3 regions of the Ectothiorhodospira variabilis genome follow, and region 2 is predicted to be linked to each of the others. Evidence: predicted binding sites of a transcription regulator. Region 2 holds the regulator's gene; each other region holds the start of a gene.
What was found. The regulator sigma-54, encoded in region 2, starts transcription at its own class of promoters, with help from an activator protein. The targets are predictions, from matches to a motif close to TGGCANGNTNCNTGCTT.

Region 1: the regulator sigma-54 is predicted to act here: its motif matches at 2,548-2,564, upstream of cowN (N(2)-fixation sustaining protein CowN).
Region 3: the regulator sigma-54 is predicted to act here: its motif matches at 4,078-4,094, upstream of LPW30_RS01355 (DUF4168 domain-containing protein).

What each region holds. Positions count from the first base shown of each region.
Region 1 covers NZ_JAJNAO010000004.1:154,345-161,619, forward strand. Annotated here, with positions in the region: gene LPW30_RS07090 (valine--tRNA ligase) at 1-2,421, shown strand, start outside; gene cowN (N(2)-fixation sustaining protein CowN) at 2,601-2,903, shown strand; gene ggt (gamma-glutamyltransferase) at 2,871-4,556, opposite strand; gene LPW30_RS07105 (OmpP1/FadL family transporter) at 4,743-6,203, shown strand; gene LPW30_RS07110 (gamma-glutamyltransferase family protein) at 6,226-7,275, opposite strand, start outside.
Region 2 covers NZ_JAJNAO010000002.1:184,412-191,686, reverse strand. Annotated here, with positions in the region: gene rapZ (RNase adapter RapZ) at 1-610, opposite strand, end outside; gene hprK (HPr(Ser) kinase/phosphatase) at 607-1,554, opposite strand; gene LPW30_RS03515 (PTS sugar transporter subunit IIA) at 1,559-2,026, opposite strand; gene hpf (ribosome hibernation-promoting factor, HPF/YfiA family) at 2,034-2,357, opposite strand; gene LPW30_RS03505 (RNA polymerase factor sigma-54) at 2,420-3,919, opposite strand; gene lptB (LPS export ABC transporter ATP-binding protein) at 4,086-4,811, opposite strand; gene lptA (lipopolysaccharide transport periplasmic protein LptA) at 4,808-5,278, opposite strand; gene lptC (LPS export ABC transporter periplasmic protein LptC) at 5,334-5,906, opposite strand; gene kdsC (3-deoxy-manno-octulosonate-8-phosphatase KdsC) at 5,903-6,430, opposite strand; gene LPW30_RS03480 (KpsF/GutQ family sugar-phosphate isomerase) at 6,464-7,275, opposite strand, start outside.
Region 3 covers NZ_JAJNAO010000001.1:300,276-307,550, reverse strand. Annotated here, with positions in the region: gene LPW30_RS01375 (uroporphyrinogen-III C-methyltransferase) at 1-476, shown strand, start outside; gene LPW30_RS01370 (heme biosynthesis HemY N-terminal domain-containing protein) at 480-1,769, shown strand; gene LPW30_RS01365 (NAD-dependent epimerase/dehydratase family protein) at 1,979-2,920, shown strand; gene LPW30_RS01360 (LbetaH domain-containing protein) at 3,008-3,568, shown strand; gene LPW30_RS01355 (DUF4168 domain-containing protein) at 3,629-4,039, opposite strand; gene LPW30_RS01350 (sigma-54-dependent transcriptional regulator) at 4,201-5,634, opposite strand; gene LPW30_RS01345 (ATP-binding protein) at 5,606-7,105, opposite strand; gene LPW30_RS01340 (methyl-accepting chemotaxis protein) at 7,140-7,275, opposite strand, start outside.

The DNA of each region.
Region 1 (7,275 bases), on a different contig from region 2:
CGCGAGCACTCCGGCCACCAGATCCAGCAGCAGATGCGTCGCCTGGGCACCTCCATCGACTGGAGCCGGGAACGCTTCACCATGGACGACGGCCTCTCCGAGGCGGTGACGGAAGTCTTCGTGCAACTGTTCGACGAGGGCCTGATCTACCGGGGCAAGCGCCTGGTGAACTGGGACCCGGTCCTGCACACCGCCGTCTCCGACCTGGAAGTGCTCTCCGAGGAAGAACAGGGCAAGCTCTGGCACATGCGCTACCCCCTGGCCGACGGCTCCGGCCATCTGGTGGTGGCCACCACCCGACCCGAGACCATGCTGGGCGACACCGCCGTGGCGGTTAACCCGGAGGACGAGCGCTACCGGCACCTGATCGGCAAGGAAGTGGAACTGCCGCTCACCGGCCGGCGCATCCCGGTGATCGCCGATGACTACGTGGACCCGGAATTCGGCTCCGGCTGCGTGAAGATCACCCCCGCCCACGACTTCAATGACTATGCCGTGGGCACCCGGCACGACCTGCCCATGATCAACATCTTCACCATCGACGCGAAGATCAACGACGAGGCCCCCGAGGCCTATCGGGGCCTGGACCGCTTCGAGGCCCGTGAGCGGGTGATCCAGGATCTGGACGCCCAGGGCCTGATGGAGCGCATCGATGACCACAAGCTGATGGTGCCCCGGGGCGATCGCAGCGGCGCCGTCATCGAACCCTTCCTCACCGACCAGTGGTACGTGAAGGCGGGCCCGCTGGCCGAGCCGGCCATCCAGGCGGTGGAGGATGGCCGCATCCGCTTCGTGCCGGAAAACTGGAACAAGACCTACTTCGAATGGATGCGCAACATCGAGGACTGGTGCATCTCCCGGCAGATCTGGTGGGGCCATCGCATCCCCGCCTGGTACGACGATGCCGGCAACATCTACGTGGCCCGCAGCGAGGAAGAGGCCCGCAGCAAGTACGGCCTGGGCTCGGATGTGACCCTCACCCGCGATCCCGACGTGCTGGACACCTGGTTCAGCTCGGCCCTGTGGCCCTTCTCCACCCTGGGCTGGCCGGAAAAGACCCCCGAGCTCAAGACCTTCTACCCCACCTCGGTGCTGGTGACCGGCTTTGACATCATCTTCTTCTGGGTGGCCCGCATGATCATGATGGGCCTGAAGTTCATGGACGATGTGCCCTTCCGGGAGGTGTATGTCACCGGCCTGATCCGGGACGCCGAAGGCCAGAAGATGTCCAAGTCCAAGGGCAACGTGCTCGACCCCATCGACCTGATCGACGGCATCACCCTGGATGACCTGCTGGCCAAGCGCACCCAGGGCCTGATGCAGCCGCAGATGGAAAAGCGCATCGCCAAGGCCACGAAAAAGCAGTTCCCCGATGGCATCCCCGCCTTCGGCACCGACGCCCTGCGCTTCACCCTGGCGGCCCTGGCCTCCAGCGGTCGGGACATCAAGTTCGATCTGGGCCGCATCGAGGGCTACCGCAACTTCTGCAACAAGCTGTGGAACGCGGCCCGCTATGTGCTCATGAACACCGAGGGGCAGGACACCGGCGTGAACGGCGGCCAGGTGGAGCTCTCCCTGGCCGACCGCTGGATCACCTCCCGCCTGCAGGTCACCATTGCCGAGGTGCATCGCCAACTGGGTGAATACCGTTTCGACCTGGCCGCCCGTGCCCTGTATGAATTCACCTGGCACGACTACTGCGACTGGTATCTGGAGCTGTGCAAGCCGGTGCTCACCGGCGAGGACAGCAGCGAGGCCGCCCGCCGCGGCACCCGCCAGACCCTGGTCCAGGTACTGGAGACCCTGCTGCGGCTGATGCACCCCATCATGCCCTTCATCACCGAGGCCATCTGGCGTCAGGTGGCCCCGCTGGCCGGTCGCGAGGGTGCCACCATCATGCACCAGCCCTACCCCCAGGTGGACGAGAGTGCACGGGACGCCCAGGCGGACAAGGAAATCGAGTGGGTGAAGAACTTCATCCTGGGCATGCGCCGCATCCGCGCCGAAATGGACATCAGCCCCGGCAAGCCCCTGCCCGTGCTGCTGCACAACTGGCAACCGGAGGATCAGACCCGCTTCCAGTCCAGCCGCGCCTTCATCGAATTCCTGGGCAAGCCCGAGTCGGTGCAGTGGCTGCACGGCGAGGAGCCCCCGGAGTCGGCCATGGCCTTGGTGGGAGAGATGCACCTGCTCATCCCCCTGGCCGGCCTGATCGACAAGGAGGCAGAGATCGCCCGACTTGAAAAGGAAGTGGCCAAGGTGCAGAAGAACCTCACCCAGTGCCGGGGTCGACTGGAAAACCCCAGCTTCGTGGACCGCGCCCCCGCCGAGGTGGTGGAGAAGGAACGCACCCGGGTGGCGGAGATGAGCGCCAGCCTGCGGGAACTGGAAGGGCAGCTGGAGAAGATTCGGCGGTTGTGAGGTGTATGAGGGGGAGGGCCCGAGCGCCCTCCCCTCCTTGTCAGCTTTCCCACAATCCTCAGCAACCCACCCCCTACCCTTAAATATATCCATAAAAAAAACAAGCACTTGAAAACCACGGCCTCCTGGCCCGCTCCTTGCTAAAGATTCGGCACAACACCGACTCAAGGAGCCCCTTCGTGACCCGCCCCAACCTCCACCCCGACGCCGCCAACGCCCGCTACATCAGCTTCAAGGACCTGGACTGTGACGGCAACGCCAAACTGGTCATGAACCTGATCGAGGAATACACCGCCGACCCCGACCAGAAATCCCCCTTCTGGGACTACTTCCTGGGCAAGCGCAATCCCAAATCCGGCCCCAAGCCCGACGACCTGTTCCTGATCCACGCCAACATCAATCAGATCCGCGAACTGTTCGAGGAGTGTGGCGACGACGATGCCCAGGCCCTACTCACCTGGGTGGAGGAGGCCTGCTGCTGAGTGGGTGCCCACACCCCGGGGATCTGCCGCCGCCTCGAAACGGCCATCCGTCTCCACAACCACCGCCTGCAGATTGCCCCAGGGTCGAGACCGGGCCTCCAGTACATGCCCATACGCTTCCAGTTGCGCCTTGAGCTCATCACTGAAGGCATCCGGTTCATATTCGATGTAGTCCGGCAGGTACTGATGGTGATGACGGGGCGACGACACCAGGCGATCGGCACCACCACCGGCATGAAAATCCAGGGCCGACAACAGCACCATGGTGATGATCCGACTGCCGCCCGGCGTACCCAGCGCAGCCACCCGATCATCCATCTCCAGAAAGGTGGGCGACATGCTCGACAGCATGCGCTTGCCCGGCTCGATGCGATTGGCCGACGACTGGATCAGGCCATAGGCATTGGGTGTACCCGGTGCGGCCGTGAAATCATCCATGTGGTTGTTCAGGACCACCCCCGTCCCGGCAGGCATGAACCCTGAGCCAAAGGGATAGTTCAGCGACAGGGTGGCCGACACCCGGTTGCCCTGCGCATCAATGATGGAGAAATGGGTGGTATCCTCCCCACCCCGCAGGCCCGCCGGCCCCGGCAACTGCTCGCTGGGCCGGGCCCGGCCCGGGTGCACCGTGGCGGCCAGCCCGGCCGCGTAGCGCGGATCGATGAGACGCTCCACCGGCACCTCCACAAAGTCGACATCCCCCAGATACCGGGCCCGATCGTGATAGGCCAGGCGCATCGCCTCCACCCCGTGATGCAACCGATCCGCCTCGTCCATGGCCTCAAGATCGAAGCGTTCCATCATTTGCATGGCCTGGGCCAGGGCGATGCCACCCGAGGACGGCGGCGGCGCCGACACCACCCGCATGCCCCGGTAATCGAAGCTGATCGGCTCGCGCTCCACCACCTGATAGCTTGCCAGATCCTCCTGGGTCCAGATCCCCCCGGCCTCGCTCACGGCCTCGACGAGCCGCTCGGCCACGGGCCCCCGGTAGAACCCATCACGCCCCGAATCCGCCAGTCGCTCCAGGGTGAGGGCCAGGTCCGGCTGATGGATCACGAAGCCCTCTTCCGGCACCTCGCCATCATCCAGAAAGACCGCTGCCGACGCCGGCCACGCTCGCAAGGTGTCGCGCCGGAAGGAGGTCAACCGCTCATAGACCGGGTCCACCGGGAACCCTTCCCGGGCCAGACGGATGGCCGGCTCCAGCAACGTTGTCAGAGGCAGCGCCCCATATTCCCGGACGATATGATCCAGGGCGGCGGGCGTGCCGGGAATGGCGGCTGCCAGGGGGCCATTCATTACCCGATCCCTATCCACCTCGCCTTCATCATCCAGAAACATGTCTGCATCGGCGGCCAGCGGCGCCCGCTCCCGGGCATCCACCATGACCTGACGCCCGGTGGCGGCCTCATGCAATAGCCAGAAGCCACCCCCGCCCAGACCGGACCCATAGGGCTCCACCACCGCCAGCGCCGCGCCCACTGCCACGGCAGCATCGAACGCATTCCCGCCCCGGGACAGCACCTCCAGGGCCACCTCGGTCGCCAGGGGATGGGGCGTGGCCACCCCATGGGGCGGCGCATCCGCCAGCAGCGGCCCGGCACAGGCCAGGCAGATCAGAAGGACGAGGGATCGAGTGGAACGGGACATCGCGGTCTCCTGGGGAACGATGAGGGGCGGCGGAAACGGTTGGCCATCCACACCCATCATGTGGGTATCGATATCTTTTGGGATACGGATTTCCAGGGTCTGATAGTTTGGCTGCACAACATACTATAAAGCCCCGGCGCGGCCTTCCATGGACACCAGGGGCACACACCACCAAGGGAGTCCCACATGACCGTGCTTTTCAAACGTGCCACGCTCGCCCTGTGCATCACTGGCATCATGGGCGCATCCGCCACCGCACAGGCCACCAACGCCATGAACATGGACGCCTACGGGGCCATTGCCGGCGGCATGGGCGGAGCCGGCGTGGCCCACGAGACAGGCAATTCCGCCGTGATGAACAACCCCGCCACCCTGGGCATGCGCCGTGGCGAGGTGAATACCGTAGGGTTGGGCTACGCCCTGCTGGCCCCGCGGGTGACCGCTGAGCACCCTGACGCGGGCAAGGACAAGAGCCGCGCTCGCAGCTTTCACATGCCATCCGTATCCTACATCCGCACCCAGGATCGCTTCAGCTTCGGCGCCGCCGTGATGGCCCAGGGCGGCATGGGCACCGACTACCGCACCGGGTCATCCCTATTCTCCGGTGGAACATCCATGATGGGGGAGATGGTGCCCCTATCGGGCGAGCCCATCAAATCGGAGCTGAGCATGGGCCGCGTCATGTTCCCCCTGGCCTTCCGGGTGAGCGACCGGGTGGCCGTGGCGGCGCAGCTGGATTACGTCTGGGCGGCGCTGGACCTGCAGTTGGATCTGGACGGCCAGACCTTCGGCATGATGGCGCAACCGGGCGGCACGCCCAACCTGGGCTCGGCCAGCGGCAGCATGATCACGGAACGCTTCCAGCCGGCATTCCAGGCGGGGCAGATCCAGGACGTGAGCTATGCCCGCTTCGATTTCAACCGGGACGACCGCTTCCGGGGCGAGGCCACCGGCGACGGCCTGGCAGGCAAGCTGGGCATCGTGGTCCAGGCCACCGATCGCGTCACCCTGGGCGCCAGCTACCACACCCGCACCCGGCTGGATGATCTGTCCACCAGCAGCGCCAGACTGAGCCTCGGGGTACTGCCCCAGGGGAGTACGGAGTTCCAGACCCAGCCCGTCTCGGGCCGCATCCGGATCAATGACTTCCAGTGGCCGGAAAGCTATCACCTGGGCGTGGCCTTCCAGGCCACGGACCGCCTGCTGCTGGCCGGTGACGTTCGCCACGTGCTGTGGTCCGACGTGATGAAGAGCCTGGACATGACCTTCACCGCCGACAACACACCCGAGAACGGCGACTTTGCCGGGGCCGAACTGGACGCATCCCTCACCCAGCGCTGGAAGGATCAGACCGTGATCGCCCTGGGCGCCGCCTACCGGGTGAACGACCGCTGGACCGTGCGCGGCGGCACCAACTACGCCAGCAATCCCATCCCCGACGAGACCGTCAACCCGCTGTTCCCCGCCATCGTGCAGCATCACTTCAGCGGCGGCTTCAGCTACCGGTTCTCACCCCAGAGCGCCCTGCACGCCTCCCTCACCTACGCCCCCAAGGTCACCGTCACCCAGTCCGGCCCGGCCTTTGAGGGCACGCGGATCTCCCACAGCCAGACCGTGTATCGGGTGAATTATGGGTATCGGTTCTGACCCGGATGGCCTGGACGGCCGTTCAGACGACGCGGCAAACACCACCACGCCGGGGGTCCCCCGCCCCCCGGAATCCCCCTTCATGACGCTCCACGCAGTGGGTGCCGCCGAAGAAGAGATTACGGTCCTGCCACACCTGGCAGGACCGGCCGCCATCCACCAGGGCCTTGCAGACGGAAGGCGCCAGCCCGCCCTCCAGGTTCAGCAATCCGGCTTCATAATGCACGCGAGGCGCGCTCACGGCCGAGTCCAGCGGCAAATCATGATCAATGCAGTGCACCAGCACCTGCAGGATTGCGTTGCGCAACCGGTTGGACCCACCGGAGCCCAGGGCCAGCAGGCGGCCATCCGGCCATCGGGCCACGGTGGGGGCCATCATGGAGGTCATGCGGCTGTCCGTGGGCCACCGGTGGAACCCCTCTGGGTTCAGATCCTGCTCCCCCAGCATGTTGTTCATCATCACCCCCGTATGGGGAACCACCCAGCCACACCCTTCACCATTGGAAAGACTCATGGCCGCCGCGTTGCCCGAGGCATCCAGCACGCTCACATGGGTCGTGCCCCGATGGGCCGGCGGCAGGCCGGCGAGCTGACTCGCGTAGGCCTGCAGGGATTCCGGGGCCAGCACGCTCTCGTCCAGGGGGCCTGACCAGTCCGCCCGCAGGCGCTCGGTGAGTTCCATGACCCGCGACAGGCGCTCCACATGGGACAACGAACCCGGCACAGCCATGGCCGGATCCTGCGACTCCAGCAGATGAAGGGCAAAGGCCAGGAGCAGCCCGCCGGAGGATGGGGGCGGATTGATGAGCAGATCCACCCCCCGGTACATCCGGGCGATGGGTTCACGCCAGACCGGTCGGTAGGCCGCCATGTCATCCCGGTGCAGATGCCCGCCCTGCTCCCGACTGGCCTCATGAATCTGGTGGGCCACATCGCCCCGATAGAACAGATCCGGCCCCTCTCGACCCAGGTTGTCCAGCAGGTCGGACAGGGCCGGATTACGGTATCGATCCCCCGAGCGGAGCATGGCCGCCCCATCGGACGTGAACAGGTCGCGGGCCCCTGGGGTGGC
Region 2 (7,275 bases):
TAAGGCCGCGCAGCAGCGGTTCCCAGTGAGGGTTGGGAAGACAGCGTACATCGAAGACAAAATCCGAGTCCACTGGTGCGCCATGCTTGAAACCGAAGGACTGGATCAGCAGGGAGATGCCCCGGTCGGCGGCCTGTTCCACACGCTCACGGATCGTCTGACTCAGCTGGTGCACGTTGGTGCGGGTGGTGTCGATGGCGAGATCGGCATGGTTGGCGATATTGGAGAGCAGCTTGCGCTCCAGATGGATGGCCTCCCACAAGGGCACGCCGTCGCGGGTGAGGGGATGCCGTCGACGGGTCTCGCTGAAGCGTCGCAGCAGGGTCTCCTCCTCTGCCTGGAGGAAGATGATCTGCAGATCCACGCCCATGGCGCGGATCTCCTCGACGATGGTGTCGAAACGATCCAGTTCCTCGATGCCGCTGCGGGCGTCGATGCCCACGGCGGCCTCGTCGTACAGGGTGAGGCGGGGGCTGCGCAGCTGCGCGACCACCGCTGTGAGCAGGCCCAGGTGCAGGTTATCGATGCAGTAATAGCCCGCATCCTCCAGGGCATGCAGGGCCACGGTCTTGCCGGAGCCGGACAGGCCACTGACGATGATGAGCTTCATGGGCTTTCGCTCTGCATCTGCTTGCGTTGTCGGGCAGCCAGGTCGTCGCCGGCATAATAACCGCGCAGGCGCAGCAGGTGGTTGCGAATCGCGCCTTCCACCATGACGGCCAGGTTGCGTCCCGGGGCGACCGGCAGGGTGATGACCGGGATTTCCAGCCCCAGCACCACCCGGGTGTAGCGCACCCCGTGCAGGCGGTCGATATCCTCGGCCTGCACCTTGGCCTGATCCTTGAGATCGATGATCAGGCGCAGGTACTTGCTGTTCTTGATGGCGCTATCGCCGTACATGGCCTTCACATTGAGCACGCCCAGCCCCCTCACCTCGAGAAAATTCTCCAGCACCGGCGGGCAGGTGCCACGCAGGATGTCCGGGGCGATGCGGGCGAATTCCGGGGCATCGTCCGCCACCAGGCGGTGGCCCCGGCTGATGAGCTCCAGGGCCAGTTCGCTCTTTCCCACGGCGCTATCGCCGGTCAAGAGCACCCCGATTCCCAGCACTTCCATGAACACCCCGTGCAGGGTGGTGGTCTCCGCCAGCTTGTTGCTGAAGAAGTAACGCAGGATATTGATCAGCTCATGGCTGGGCAGGGCGGTGCGCAGCAGCGGCACCGACTGGCGCTCCGACAGGGTGCGCAGCTCCGGGAGGGGCTCCAGGTTATCGGTCACGATCAGCATGGAGGAGGCGCCGCTGCACAATTGCTCCAGAATGTCTCGCTGGGAGTTCTTGCGCAGCGACCACAGGTAGCGCATCTCATCATTCCCCAGTACCTGGATCTGGTTGGGGTGGATGATGTTCAGGTGACCCACCAGGGACGGACTGCCATGGGGGGTGGACCGGTGCGATATGCTCCGGCCACCCCCCTGAGTACCCGCCACCCAGGTGAGGCCCAGGCGCTCCTCCATGACCTCCATGATGTTGCTGACGGTGAGCGAGTCGGTCATGGGCTCATCCCGGGGCTTCGGTGTCCCATTCCCGCACCAGAGTCAGCAGGTCCGAAGGACCGGAGGTGCTGCGCAGCCGGGCCAGCGTCTCCGGATCGGAGAACATCCTTGCCAGCAACGCGAGGATCTGGAGATGCTCGTCCGTGCAGTCTGCCGGCACCACCAGCGCGAACAGGATGTCCACCGGCTCACTGTCGGGGGCATCGTAGTCGACGCCCTTTTCCAGCTTGAGCAGCGCGGCACAGGCCTCGCTGGCGCCGGCCAGTCGACCGTGGGGGATGGCCACGCCATGCCCCAGGCCCGTGCTGCCCAGGCGCTCCCGGGCCAGCAGGCTGTCGAAGATCTCGCCCTGGGTGAGCTTGGGTAGATGATTGGAGAGCATCTCGCCCAGCATCTCCAGCGCACGTTTCTTGCTGCTCACGTCCGTCTGGCAGTGCACCCGCTCAGGGGCGAGAAGATCACCGATGTTCATGAAACGCTCACTCGATGTGGTTGCGGTGGGAGCCTTCCGCCCGGTGGTGGTCCTTGAGCTTCTCCTTGTGCTTCACCACCTGGCGATCCAGTTTGTCCACCAGGGCGTCGATGGCGGCGTACATGTCCGTATGCGTGGCCTCGGCATGGATGCTGTTACCGCTGAGCAACAGGTTGCTCTCGGCCTTTTGCTGCAGCTTCTCCACGGTCAGGATCACATGCACGTCGATGACGTTGTCAAAATGCCGCTCCAGGCGCTCGAACTTCTCGTTGACGTAGTTGCGCAGAGCGTCGGTCAGGTCGACGTGATGACCGGTGAGGTTGATCTGCATGAGATGACTCCTTGGGAATGGATAGGGATGGGTAATGATCAGGACGGCTGCGTGGGTTTGCTTCAAACGAGCCGCTTGCGTTCGTTGGATGGCGGAATGGACATGGCCTCACGGTACTTGGCGACCGTGCGTCGTGCCACATGAATGCCGCGATCCACCAGGACCTGGGCGATCTTGCTGTCACTCATGGGTTTGCCCTGGGGCTCCTCGGCAACCAGCTTGCGGATCATGGCGCGTATCGCGGTGGCTGAACACTCACCGCCGTCGGCCGTGCCCACGTGGCTGGAAAAGAAATACTTGAATTCGTAGATGCCCCGGGGGGTATGCATGAATTTTTGGGTGGTCACCCGGGAGATGGTGGACTCATGCATCTCTAGTTGCTCGGCGATATCGCGCAGCACCAGGGGTTTCATGGCCTCGTCACCGTATTCCAGGAAGGCACGCTGGTGCTCCACGATGGCTGTGCCCACCCGCAGCAGCGTTTCGTTGCGGCTTTGCAGGCTCTTGATGAACCAGCGTGCCTCCTGGAGGCTGTTGCGCATGTAGGTGTTGTCCTGGCTGGAATCGGCGCGGCGCACGAAACTGGCATACAGGGGGTTCACCCGCAAGCGCGGCGCGATTTCCGGGTTGAGCTCCACCTGCCAGCGGCCTTCGCGCTTGCGCACGAACACATCAGGGATGATGTATTCGGGCGAACTGCTGCTGATGAGCCCGCCCGGGCGCGGGTTCAGTGTCTGGATCAGGGCGATCACCTGCTGCAACTCGCCATCATCCAGCCCCAGGCGCCGCTGCACGCCCTTGTAGTCACGCGCACCCAGGGCATCCAGGTGTTCGCGGGCCAGGGCGCGGGCCTCGGCCAGCCAGGGGGTGTCCTCCGGGAACTGAGCCAGTTGCAGGGTCAGGCACTCGGCCAGGTCACGTGCGCCCACGCCCACCGGGTCCAGGTGCTGAACCATGTTCAGTACGGCTTCCACCTCATCCAGTTCCAGGTCCATTTCCCGGTCCGTGGCCAGGGTTGCATGGATCTGCTCGATGGGTTCGGCCAGATAGCCGTCTTCGTTAATGGAATCGATGATGGTCAAGGCAATGGCCCGGTCACGCTCACTCATGGACGACAGGTGCACTTGCCACATGAGGTGTTCATGCAGGCTTTCCGAGGGGCCGGTCTGGTTCTCGAAAAGGTCTCGCCCGTCGTGGTCCGACTGTCCGGCGCTGGAAGGGGGCACATCGTAGATGTCGTCCCAGTTGCTGTCCACCGGTAATTCGTCGGGGATCTGCTCCTGACTGCCGTCGGCGTTGCCTTCCGTCTCGGCGGCGGCCTCCGCTGCTTCTGCTGCCTCGGAGGTTTCGGCCTGCTCCTGCTCGCGAGGCTCCTCGCTGGCGGTCTCCTGATCGGCCTCCGTGCCCTCCACGGCCTCGAGCATGGGGTTGGTTTCCAGGGTCTCCTGGATCTGGGCCTGCAATTCCAGCGTCGAGAGCTGCAGCAGGCGAATGGCCTGCTGCAGCTGGGGGGTCATGGTCAGGTTTTGACCCAGCCGGAGCTGGACGGACGGTTTCAACATAGCACGATGTGCGCCATCGGGCCGGGGCCCGGGTCTTTGATGCCTGATGATGAAGGCGGGGGCAGGCCCCCGGCGTAAATGATGCTTTCAGGGGAGATTATACGGTGTGCCAGCAAAAATGGGACCCATGTCCCGAAAACCGCATGCTGAACGGGGGGGCTTGGCTTCACAGGCGGAAGTTCTCCCCCAGATAGACGCGGCGGACCTGCGGGTCGGCCAGTACGTCTTCCGGCGCGCCCTGGCTGATGATGTGCCCGCCACTGAGGATGTAGGCCCGGTTGCAGATGCCCAGGGTCTCGCGCACGTTGTGGTCGGTGATCAGTACGCCGATGTTCCGTGACGTGAGATGGGTGATGATCCGCTGGATCTCGATCACCGAGATGGGGTCCACGCCGGCGAAGGGTTCGTCCAGAAGGATGAAGGCCGGTTCGGTGGCCAGGGCACGGGCGATCTCCACGCGCCGTCGTTCGCCACCGGAGAGACTGACCCCGGCGTTGTCGCGGATGTGCTGGATCTGGAACTCCTCCAGCAGGGATTCCATCTTCTCCAGGCGCTGGGCCTTGTTGAGGTCGCGGCGGACCTCCAGCACGGCCATGATGTTGTCTGCCACGGAGAGCTTGCGGAATACCGAGGGCTCCTGGGGCAGATAGCCCACGCCCATGCGGGCCCTCGCGTGCATCGGCAGTCGGGTGATGTCGCGGCCATCCAGACGGATCTGGCCTTCGTCGCAGGGTACCAGGCCCACGATCATGTAGAAGCAGGTGGTCTTGCCGGCGCCATTGGGGCCCAGCAGGCCCACCACCTCACCGCTGTTGATGTGGATGGAGGCGCCGTCCACGGGTTTGACTGCCCGGTAACGCTTGACCAGCTTGTCGGTCTCCAGGCGGCTCATGGGGTGTCGCCGTCCTCCGGCCGGGAGCGAGAACGATCCCGGGGTGCGAAGATGGCCTCCACCCGGCCTGTGTCGCCGGTGCTGGCTTCAAGGGTGGCGGCCTCCAGGTTATAGACGATGCTGCTGCCGCGGAATTCGTCATCCCCCTGCCATACCCGGGCCTCGCCGGTGAGCACCACCCGCGGTCCATCCGGAAAGAACTCCATGCGTCGTGCCTCGGCGCGAACCTCACGGTTGGATTCATCCCGTGTGGTCAGGGTGGCCAGGCGCCCTTCTGAGACCATGCGCTGGAGTTGCCGCTGGGGGGCATGCACCGTCACCTCGTCGCCCGTGATGACGGTATCGCCCTGGGTGATGGTGACGTTGCCCCGGTAAATACTCACCCCCCGCTGATCGTCCAGGCTGGCGCGATCCGCCTCGATGCGGATGGGCAGGTCGGGGTCGTGCTGGCCCTGTGCAACAGGCATACATGACAGCAAAACGGCCAATAGCAGCCCCGCCACAAACGGACTCGTGGGGATGTCAGTGCGGAACATAGGTGCCTCTCACCTGACTCTCAAGTTCCAGGGTATCCCGGGTCAGATCCAAAGTCATGCCCACTCCCTCCGCCTCCCGATGAGTGCTCACCATGCGGGCCAGTGCATCGGTTTGTGCCTGGCGGGGCAGGGTCCACACCGTGACATCCCGGCTGGTGATGGTGATGGGGGGGTGATCAGGGGCCTCGGGGCGGTCCAGACGCACGTTGCCCAGCAGTTGCACTTCGTCGCCGGCGGGTGAAATCCAGCCGTGTTCGGAACGCAGGGTCCAGTCGGGAGCAGGGGGGTGTTCCATGATCAGCACCGGGGCCTCCACATGACTGGAACGGTCCGCCTGGCGCTGCTCCAGTCGGGCGCCGGAGAGCCGGTACTTGAGGTTGCCGGACTCGTCCATGCTCCAGACCACGAAATCCTCGGCAAAGAACTGATTGGCCTCGGGATCTATCTGGGTGGTCGGCACGACGCGTCGTTCCTGGGCATTCTCGGCGAGCCAGAAGCCGACCACGGCCACCAGGGTGAGTGCCAGGATCAGCAGCAGTCCTGAAAGGCGGCGACTCATTCCAGGTAGGGGGCCAGGGCGGCCTGCAGGTTGTCCTGGGCCTCCAGTATGAACTCGCAGGCCTCACGCACCGCTCCACGGCCGCCGCCTGTCCGGGTGATGTAGTGGGCATGCTCGCGCACCAGGGGGTGGGCATCGGCCACGGCAATGGCCATGACGACGCGACGCATCACGGGCAGATCCACCACGTCGTCCCCCATGTAGGCAGCATGTTCGATACCCACACCAGCCGCCTCCAGCAATCCACCCAGGGCATCCAGCTTGTCGCGACGGCCCTGGACGATGTGCTGGATGCCCAGGTCACGGCAGCGGTGTTCCACCACCTGAGAGCGTCGCCCGGTGAGGATGCCGATCTGAACGCCGCTGTCGGCCAGCATGCGGATGCCATGACCATCACGGCTGTTGAAGGCCTTGTACTGCTGGCCATCGTCCCCCAGGTAGAGGTTGCCATCGGTGAGCACGCCGTCCACGTCAAGGATGAGGAAGCGCACGTCGCGGGCACGTTGTCTTGGCGTATCATTCATGGGGCAAGGATACCACGGGGCCGTCGTACCACTTCAGACCACGCCGGCGCGCAGCAGGTCATGCATGTTCAGGGCTCCCACCAGGTGCTGGCCCACGTCCACCACCGGCAGGGCGCTGATCTTGTGGTCCTCCATCACCTTGAGGGCCTCGGCTGCCAGCATGCCCGACTGCACCGTCTTGCACTGGCGGGTCATGACATCACCGATGCACGTGCCACGGATGTCGATGCCTCGGTCCAGGGTGCGGCGCAGGTCGCCGTCGGTATACACGCCGATCAGGTTGCGGTGCTCGTCCACCACCGCGGTCATTCCCAGGCCCTGGCGGGTGATCTCCATGAGGGCGTCGGTCAGTGGGGCATCGGCCCGCACCAGGGGTATGCGTTCACCCGTGTGCATGATATCCCCCACATGCAGCAGCAGGCGCCGCCCCAGGCGACCACCGGGGTGGGAGCGGGCAAAGTCATCGGCGGTGAAGCCCCGGGCCTCCAGCATGGCCACAGCCAGTGCATCACCCATGGCCAGGGTGGCGGTGGTGCTGGAGGTGGGGGCCAGGCCCAGGGGGCAGGCCTCCGCGGCGACGCTCACATCCAGGTGCACGTTGGCCTCCCGGGCCAGCGTGGAACGCGGATTGCCGGTCAGGGCGATCAGGGGGACGCCCAGGCGGCGGATCAATGGCAGGATGGTGAGGAGTTCATCGGTCTCCCCGGAATTGGACAGGGCCAGCGCCGTATCCCCGGTGGTGATCATGCCCAGATCGCCGTGGCTGGCCTCGCCCGGATGGACGAAGAAGGCCGGGGTGCCGGTGCTGGCCAGGGTGGCGGCGATCTTGCCGCCCACATGGCCGG
Region 3 (7,275 bases), on a different contig from region 2:
AGGAAATCGTTGCTGAACTGGACAAGATCACCGAAGAACTCAAGCCCATGCCGCTGCAGAAGCCGGAAACCGAATCCGGTGGTCGTCTCTCGCTGGTCAACGGTGAGGCTCCCAACGGTGACTCCCCCTGGTGGGAGCGTGCCTACTATCAGGTGGTCTCCGAGTTGAACCAGCAGGTGACGGTGCGCCGTCACGATCAGGCCGTGCGTTCCATGCCTGATGCGGATGCCGAACTGTTCATGCGTCAGGTGCTGGCGCTGCGCATCGAATCCGCCCGCCTGGCGGCGCTGCGCAACAACGAAGCCGAATATCGCGAAAACCTCCAGAGTGCCCGCTCCCTGCTGGCGGAGTACTTCGCGTCCGAGCCGGTCGCTCCTTTGATGAAGCGTCTGGAAGACCTGGAAAAACGTGATCTGCGCCCCGAGCAGCCTGAAATCGGCAAGTCGGCTGAGCTGCTGGCTAAGCTGGAGGGTTAATCAATGAAATCTCTTATCGTCATCTTTCTCGTATTGATCGCATCGGCGATCGCGACCCTGTTGTTCATGGAAGAGCCGGGATACGTGCTCTTCGCCTATGGTGACATGAGCGTTGAAACCAGCATGGCCTTCTACATTGTGGCCATGGTCGTCGCGCTGCTGGTGCTCTATGGCGTCATCCGCTTCCTGGTGGGCCTGTTCGGTCTCCCCGGCAACATGAGTGCCCGCCGCAAGCAGAAGAAGGCCCTGGCCTGCCAGAAGGGCCTGGCCCTGGGCATGGCAGAGATGACCGAAGGTCGCTGGCACAAGGCCGAAAAGCTGCTGGTGCAGTCGGCGCGCCGTGGTGATTCCCCCACCCTGAACTACCTGTCCGCGGCCCGTGCCGCCCAGGCCCAGGGCGCCTATGACCGTCGCGATGAGTATCTGCGTCAGGCCTCCCAGGCTGAAGCCGGTGCCGAAGTGTCGGTTGGCCTCACCCAGGCCGAGCTGCAGCTGGACCACGGTGAGACCGGTCCTGCCACCAGCACCCTGCGTCACATGAATGATGTGGCCCCCGGTCATCCCCAGTTGCTGCGTCTGCGGGCTCGGCTCTACCGGGAGACCGGCGACAGCGCCTCCCTGCTGAACGTGCTGCCGGAGTTGCGCAAGGCCAGGGCCCTGGACAACGAGGCCCTGAACGAACTGGAAGCCGAAGCGTTCTCTGCACGGGCAGCCGAGCTGGCCTCTGCCGGTGACCTGGGCAAGCTGGAAGGTACCTGGGTCAGCCTGCCCAAGACCTCCCGCAGCCGCAATGAACTGGTGGAGCCCTATGCCCGTGCGCTGATCAACCTCAATGAGCCGGATCGTGCCGAAGTGGTATTGCGCAGCAGCCTGAAGCAGAAGTGGAATGAGCGTCTCGTGGAGCTGTATGGTCAGCTCAACGTCAACGACACCAACCGTGCCATCAGTGTGGCGGAAGGCTGGCTGCGTGAGCATCGTCGCGATCCGGTGCTGCTGCTCACCCTGGGTCGTCTGTGCAAGAAGGGCAAGGCCTGGGGCAAGGCCCGCGGCTACCTGGAATCCAGCGTGAATGCCAAGCCCACGCCCGAAGCTTACCGTGAGCTGGGCGAGATCCTGGATCAGGTGGGTGAAGAAAAGCTGGCTCAGGATGCCTACCGCAAGGGCCTGCAAGTGGCAGTCGACGGCAGCCTCTCCGAGCCGGTGGTGCCCGTGGCACCCAAGCCCGAAGCGGGCAAGCCACTGCCCGGTCGTCGCCGCGGCAAGATGGGCCAGCCCCGACTCTCCAGCGCCTGATCTCAGGCAGGGACTTCCGGCACGGTCCGCACAGGGCCGCGTCGGCCCCTTGAAGGCGCTGGACACAGCCAAGGCTTGATCCAGATGAATGAAAGGCCATCCGCCCAGGCGGATGGCTTTTTTTTGGGTAAAACCTGGCCCCTCAGCCCGGACAGGGCCTTCCCCTAAACGGTATAGTCACGCAAAGCCAGTCAATCAGGAGAACGATGATGAAACCGGTACTGATCATGGGCTGCGGCTATGTGGGGGAGCGCGTTGGACACCGCATGGCTCGCGAGGGGCGCCGGGTCATCGCCGTGGCCCGGAGCACCGAGCGGGTAGAGGCCCTCAAGGCCATGGGTTTCGAGACCTTCCAGGCCGATCTGGATACCGGTGAAGGCCTGGACGAACTCCCCATGGCCGGTTGCCTGGTACTGCACAGCGCGCCGCCCCCCAACGAAGGGCGGGTGGATCCAAGAACCGCCAGATTCACCGAATCATGTCGCCGCCAGCCACCCGAGAAGATCGTCTACATCAGCACTACCGGGGTTTATGGGGACCAGGGTGGAGCCCAGGTGGACGACCTCACTGAACCCTCACCCATGACCGATCGCGGGCATCGCCGGCTGGATGCAGAAAAGCGCCTGAGCCAACTCATGGCCGAGGCGCGCATCCCGGTAGTGGTGCTCAGGGCCCCGGGGATCTACGGCCCCTTCCGGCTTCCACTGGCTCGCATCAGGGCGGGGGAGCCGGTCATCTGCCCCGAAGAATCCGGCCCTGGCAATCGCATTCATGCCGATGATCTGGCCACCCTGTGCGCGGCCGCCCTGGATCATGGCCCGGAAGGGCAGACCTACAACGTGGGGGACAGTGACCATCGTTCCATGACGGATTTCGTCTATGCCGTGGCTGATGCCGCAGACCTCCCGCGCCCCCCCTGCGTCAGCATGGCAGAGGCGGAAAAGGTGCTCAGTCCTGGCATGATGTCCTTCCTTCGGGAGTCACGGGTCGTCGTCGCAGGGCGGAGCCTGGTGGATCTCGGGGTGGACCTGCAGTATCCGCGGATGGAAGCGGGTATCCGCGCATCGCTCAAGGTGGAGGAGGGTGACGACACGCTGGATGACTCCGAGATCACGCCGTACCACATCAGCCGCCGCCACACACCCGGATGATATCCAGGCTGGCGGTGGGGCAATTGCCTTGCCCCCTCAACGGTGGCAGCATGGCGAGCCTTTTCATACTGACGCGAGGACACACGCTTGATACGCAAGAATCCCACAGGCCATCTTCCCAAAGTGGCTGAGTCCGCATTCGTGGACCCCACAGCGATCCTCTGCGGCAAGGTGGTGGTGGGGGAGCATGTCTTCATTGGGCCCTATGCCGTGATCCGGGCCGATGAACTCGATGCTCAGGGTGAACTGGAGCCCATCATCATCGGCGACAATTCGAACATCCAGGACGGCGTGGTGATCCACTCCAAGTCCGGTGCCCGTGTGGAGATCGGCGAGAAGACCTCCATTGCTCACCGCTCCATCATTCATGGCCCCTGCAAGGTGGGGAGCCAGGTCTTTATCGGCTTCAATACAGTGCTGTTCAACTGTTCGGTGGGGGCAGGGTCGGTCATTCGCCATAACTCGGTGGTGGAAGACTGCCACATACCGGAATCCTTCTACGTCCCTTCCACCAGCAATATCCACTCGGACACCGACCTGGAAACCATCGAGTCGGTCACGGCGGATGCTTCAAGCTTCTCGGAGGATGTAGCACAGACGAACGTGGGCCTCGTGCAGGGCTACAAGCGGATTCAGAACGAACTTTAAGGGGAAGCCAGGCCGCCGGCATGAGCCGGCCGGCCTGGAGCAGGTAGACCGCAGCCAGGATTACATCCGCTCGGCGGCCATCTCCTGGACCTGCTGGAGCATGGCCGGGTCGTTCTGCAACGACATGGCCACCTGATTGTACTCATCCACACTCATGCCTTCCTGCTGCACGGCGTTGATCATTTCCTCCTGGGCCTCCTGCTGCAGGGCCTGGGCCTCGGCCTCGTCCGTTACATCCTGGAGCTGCTCGGCAAAGTCATCGCGGATATGCTGTACGGCCACAAAGGCATCCACGAAGCGATCCAGGGTTTGGGGATCCACTTGGGGAGCCTGCTGCTGGTCCATGCCCGGGGGCTGTTGCTGCTGGCCCTGGAAATCACCCTGCTGCTGGGCCACGGCGTGGCCACCCACGCCCAAGAGGCCGGCGATGGCCACGGTGAGGGAAAGGGTGCGAAGGGGATGATGTTTCATGCGGTTTCTCCTGGTGGAATTAGTGTTACGTCTTGTATAAGCAGATTCCGTGCCAGGACGGCCATGCCGAGACCGTAGCCCTTCACTCCAACGAAATTCTCTTACGGCACTGCCATGCCCCCCCGCTGAGGGTGGATCAGGATGGCACATGCGCCACCATGCTACGTGCGCTGGGATGCCTGAGCGTCCATGTCCGCCTCGTCATCCTGGGCGCCATCTCCCAGCCTTCGGTAAAGGGTGCGGCGGCCGATCCCCAGCACCTTGGCCGCCTGGCGCTTGTTGCCATCCAGGCGTTCGAGCACCCAACGGATGTAGCGATCCTCGATCTCCTGAAGGGTAGGCATGTGGGTGTCCTCCTCCGACCACAATTGGGTGGCCGCGGCGCCGGCACCTGATTCGGTGCGTGCAGCATCAAGCCGCTCAGGGAGATCCGCCAACTGGATCTCGGTGCCACGACAGAAGGTGACCGCCCGCTCGATGAGGTTGGTCAATTCCCGCACGTTGCCGGGGAATGAGTAGCTGCGCAGAGCGCGCATGGCCTCGGGGGTGATGCCTTCCACAGGACGATCCATGGCCGCTCCGAAACGGGCCAGGAAACGCGCCGCCAGGCGTTCGATGTCATCACCCCGTTCGCGCAGCGGCGGCACATGCAGGCGGAAGGTTTCCAGGCGATAAAACAGGTCCTCGCGGAAACAATTCTCGGCAATCATGGGCCCAAGATCACGGTTGGTGGCCGCCACGACGCGCACATTGGCTTCCTTTTCCTGATTACTGCCCACCGGACGCACACGACCATCCTGAAGCAGGCGCAGCAGCTTTGCCTGCATGGCCATGGGCATCTCGCCGATCTCGTCCAGCAACAGGGTGCCGCCATGGGCTTCGGCGAAGAGGCCTCGGCGCGCCTGCTGCGCCCCGCTGAAGGCCCCGGCGGCATGGCCAAAGAGCTCGCTTTCCATGAGTTCGCCGGGTATGCCCGCGCAGTTGATGGCCACGAAGGGGCCACCGGCGCGATCACTCTCGGCGTGAATGGCCCGGGCCACAAGTTCCTTGCCGGTGCCCGACTCCCCGGTGACCAGCACCGGTCCGGAGGCACGTGCCAGTCGACGCACATTTTCGTACAGGGCCTGCATGGCCGGGCTGCTGCCGATCAGGCCATGGAAATCATCCGCCTCCAGCAGCTCGCGGTAGCGGGCCACTTCGGCCTGTAATCGGCGGGTGCGCAGGGCACGGCGCACGGAGATGACCAGATGATCCAGATCCACCGGCTTGGTGAGAAAATCGTCGGCTCCCTGCTTGAGGGCCTCAACCGCCTGGGCAATGGTGCCAAACGCGGTGAGCATGATGAACGACGGCGGCATGGGCAGGCGACGGGACTGTATGAGCAAGTCCTGGCCATCGTTCCCGGGCAGGCGCAGGTCACTGAGGACCAGCGAGATATGCCCGCTTTCCAGATGCGCCCGGGCCGCCTCCGCATCGCCCACGGCGAACACATCCAGGCCGGCATCCTTGAGCTCTTCCACCACCAGCTCACGATGGGAGGCATCGTCCTCCACGACCAGGATCTGCTCAGGGTTTTTGTTGGAGGTCTGGGTCATCATTGCCTTCGGTTGCCACGACATTGAGGGGTAGATGAAGCACGAACCGTGCCCCACCCAGGGGGCTTTCCTCCACGTGGATCTCGCCATGGTGCTCCGTGACGGCACCATGGGCCACCGCCAGTCCCAAACCCGTGCCGCTGCCCACGGACTTGGTGGTAAAGAAGGGTTCAAACAATCGTGAGCGATGGTCCGGGTCGATGCCCGGCCCATCATCTTCCACCACCAGTGCCAGACGCCCTTGCGCCGATGTCCAGTTCACCTGGACCTGTCCGCCGGGCGTGGCCTGGATGGCGTTGCGCAAAAGATTCGTCAGGGCCTGTTCCAATCGCGCCCGATCCATGGGGATCACCGGGCCATCCTCCTGATTGACCAGACGCAGAGTGGTTCCCCGGGTCCGTGCTTCATCCTCCACCTGGGCGAGGGCAGCGCTGACCAGACGCCGCACGGGTTCATCACGCACACGGGGGGGGTTTCTTCGGCCAAAGTCCATCAACTGGCGCACGATACGATCCATGCGGCCCACCTCCTGGCGGATCTCTGCCAGCGCCCGGGCCTGAGGGGTTTCCGCCTCCACACGTCGCAAGGCCCGTTGCGCCTGCCCGTTGATCACCCCCAGGGGGGAACCCAGTTCATGGGCGACCCCGGCCGCCAGCTGGCCGATGGCGGCCAGCTTTTCCGATTGGCGAAGGCGTTCCTCCAGGGCGGCCTGATGACGGCGCTGGGCCTCCAGTTCAGCATTGGAACGATCCATATTGTCCAGCATCCGGTTCATGGCCTCGGCCAGCACACGCAGTTCCCGCGGCCCGGCACCTGCCACGCGCAACTGACGATCCCCCTGACCCACCCGTGCCATGGCATTGACCAGGCGGCTCACATGGCGCCCTACGGCTCGATGGTGACCCAGCACGACCACCGCAACGAACAACAGGCTGAGGACCCCCAGGGCCATGAGGGCGCGGGAGCGCACCTGCATGAGATCTTCGTGGAAGTCGCCGCCGTGGCGGGTGACCTGGAGCAGCCCGTTGATGCGGCCACCCGCATCACTCAGGGGCATGAAGAAGGAATAGATCTCCTGACCACTGCGGTCGTCAAAGGCCCCGTGGGTGCCGGTCACCGTGGCGAGACGGGCATCGCGACGGCGATCCATGGAGGGACTGCGCGGGCCACTGGCAGCCACCAACTCACCCTGGTGGTCATAGACATAGGCACCGTAAACCTGATCGATGCGAAAGGCAGAGTCCAGGGCCTGCTGGACATTGGCCCGCTCCCCGCGGGCCAGAGCATCACTCAGCGGCAGGTGGATGGCCCGGGCCACCAGTTCGATGTCCTGCTGCATGCGCGTTTCCATGTGGGCTTCCAGACTCGTGAGCCCCGACCATCCGGCCAGGAGCACGATCAGCAGCAGGGGGGCCAGCACGAAGCCCAGCAGGGCGGACCGCAGGCTGTAGGGATAGGCAGGGAATGTCATGGCATGCACCGGGCGGTGTATTCAGGCGGCGCGATCAGCCGCTCCGGTCATGATACCCGATACGAAAACCACCCCAATGCCGTCCCTTGACGAAAATGGGCACCGAGAGGTCGTGCATGATCTCCCCGGTATCCCGCTTGTAAGTCTGCAGCAAATAGGGCTTCTGGTGC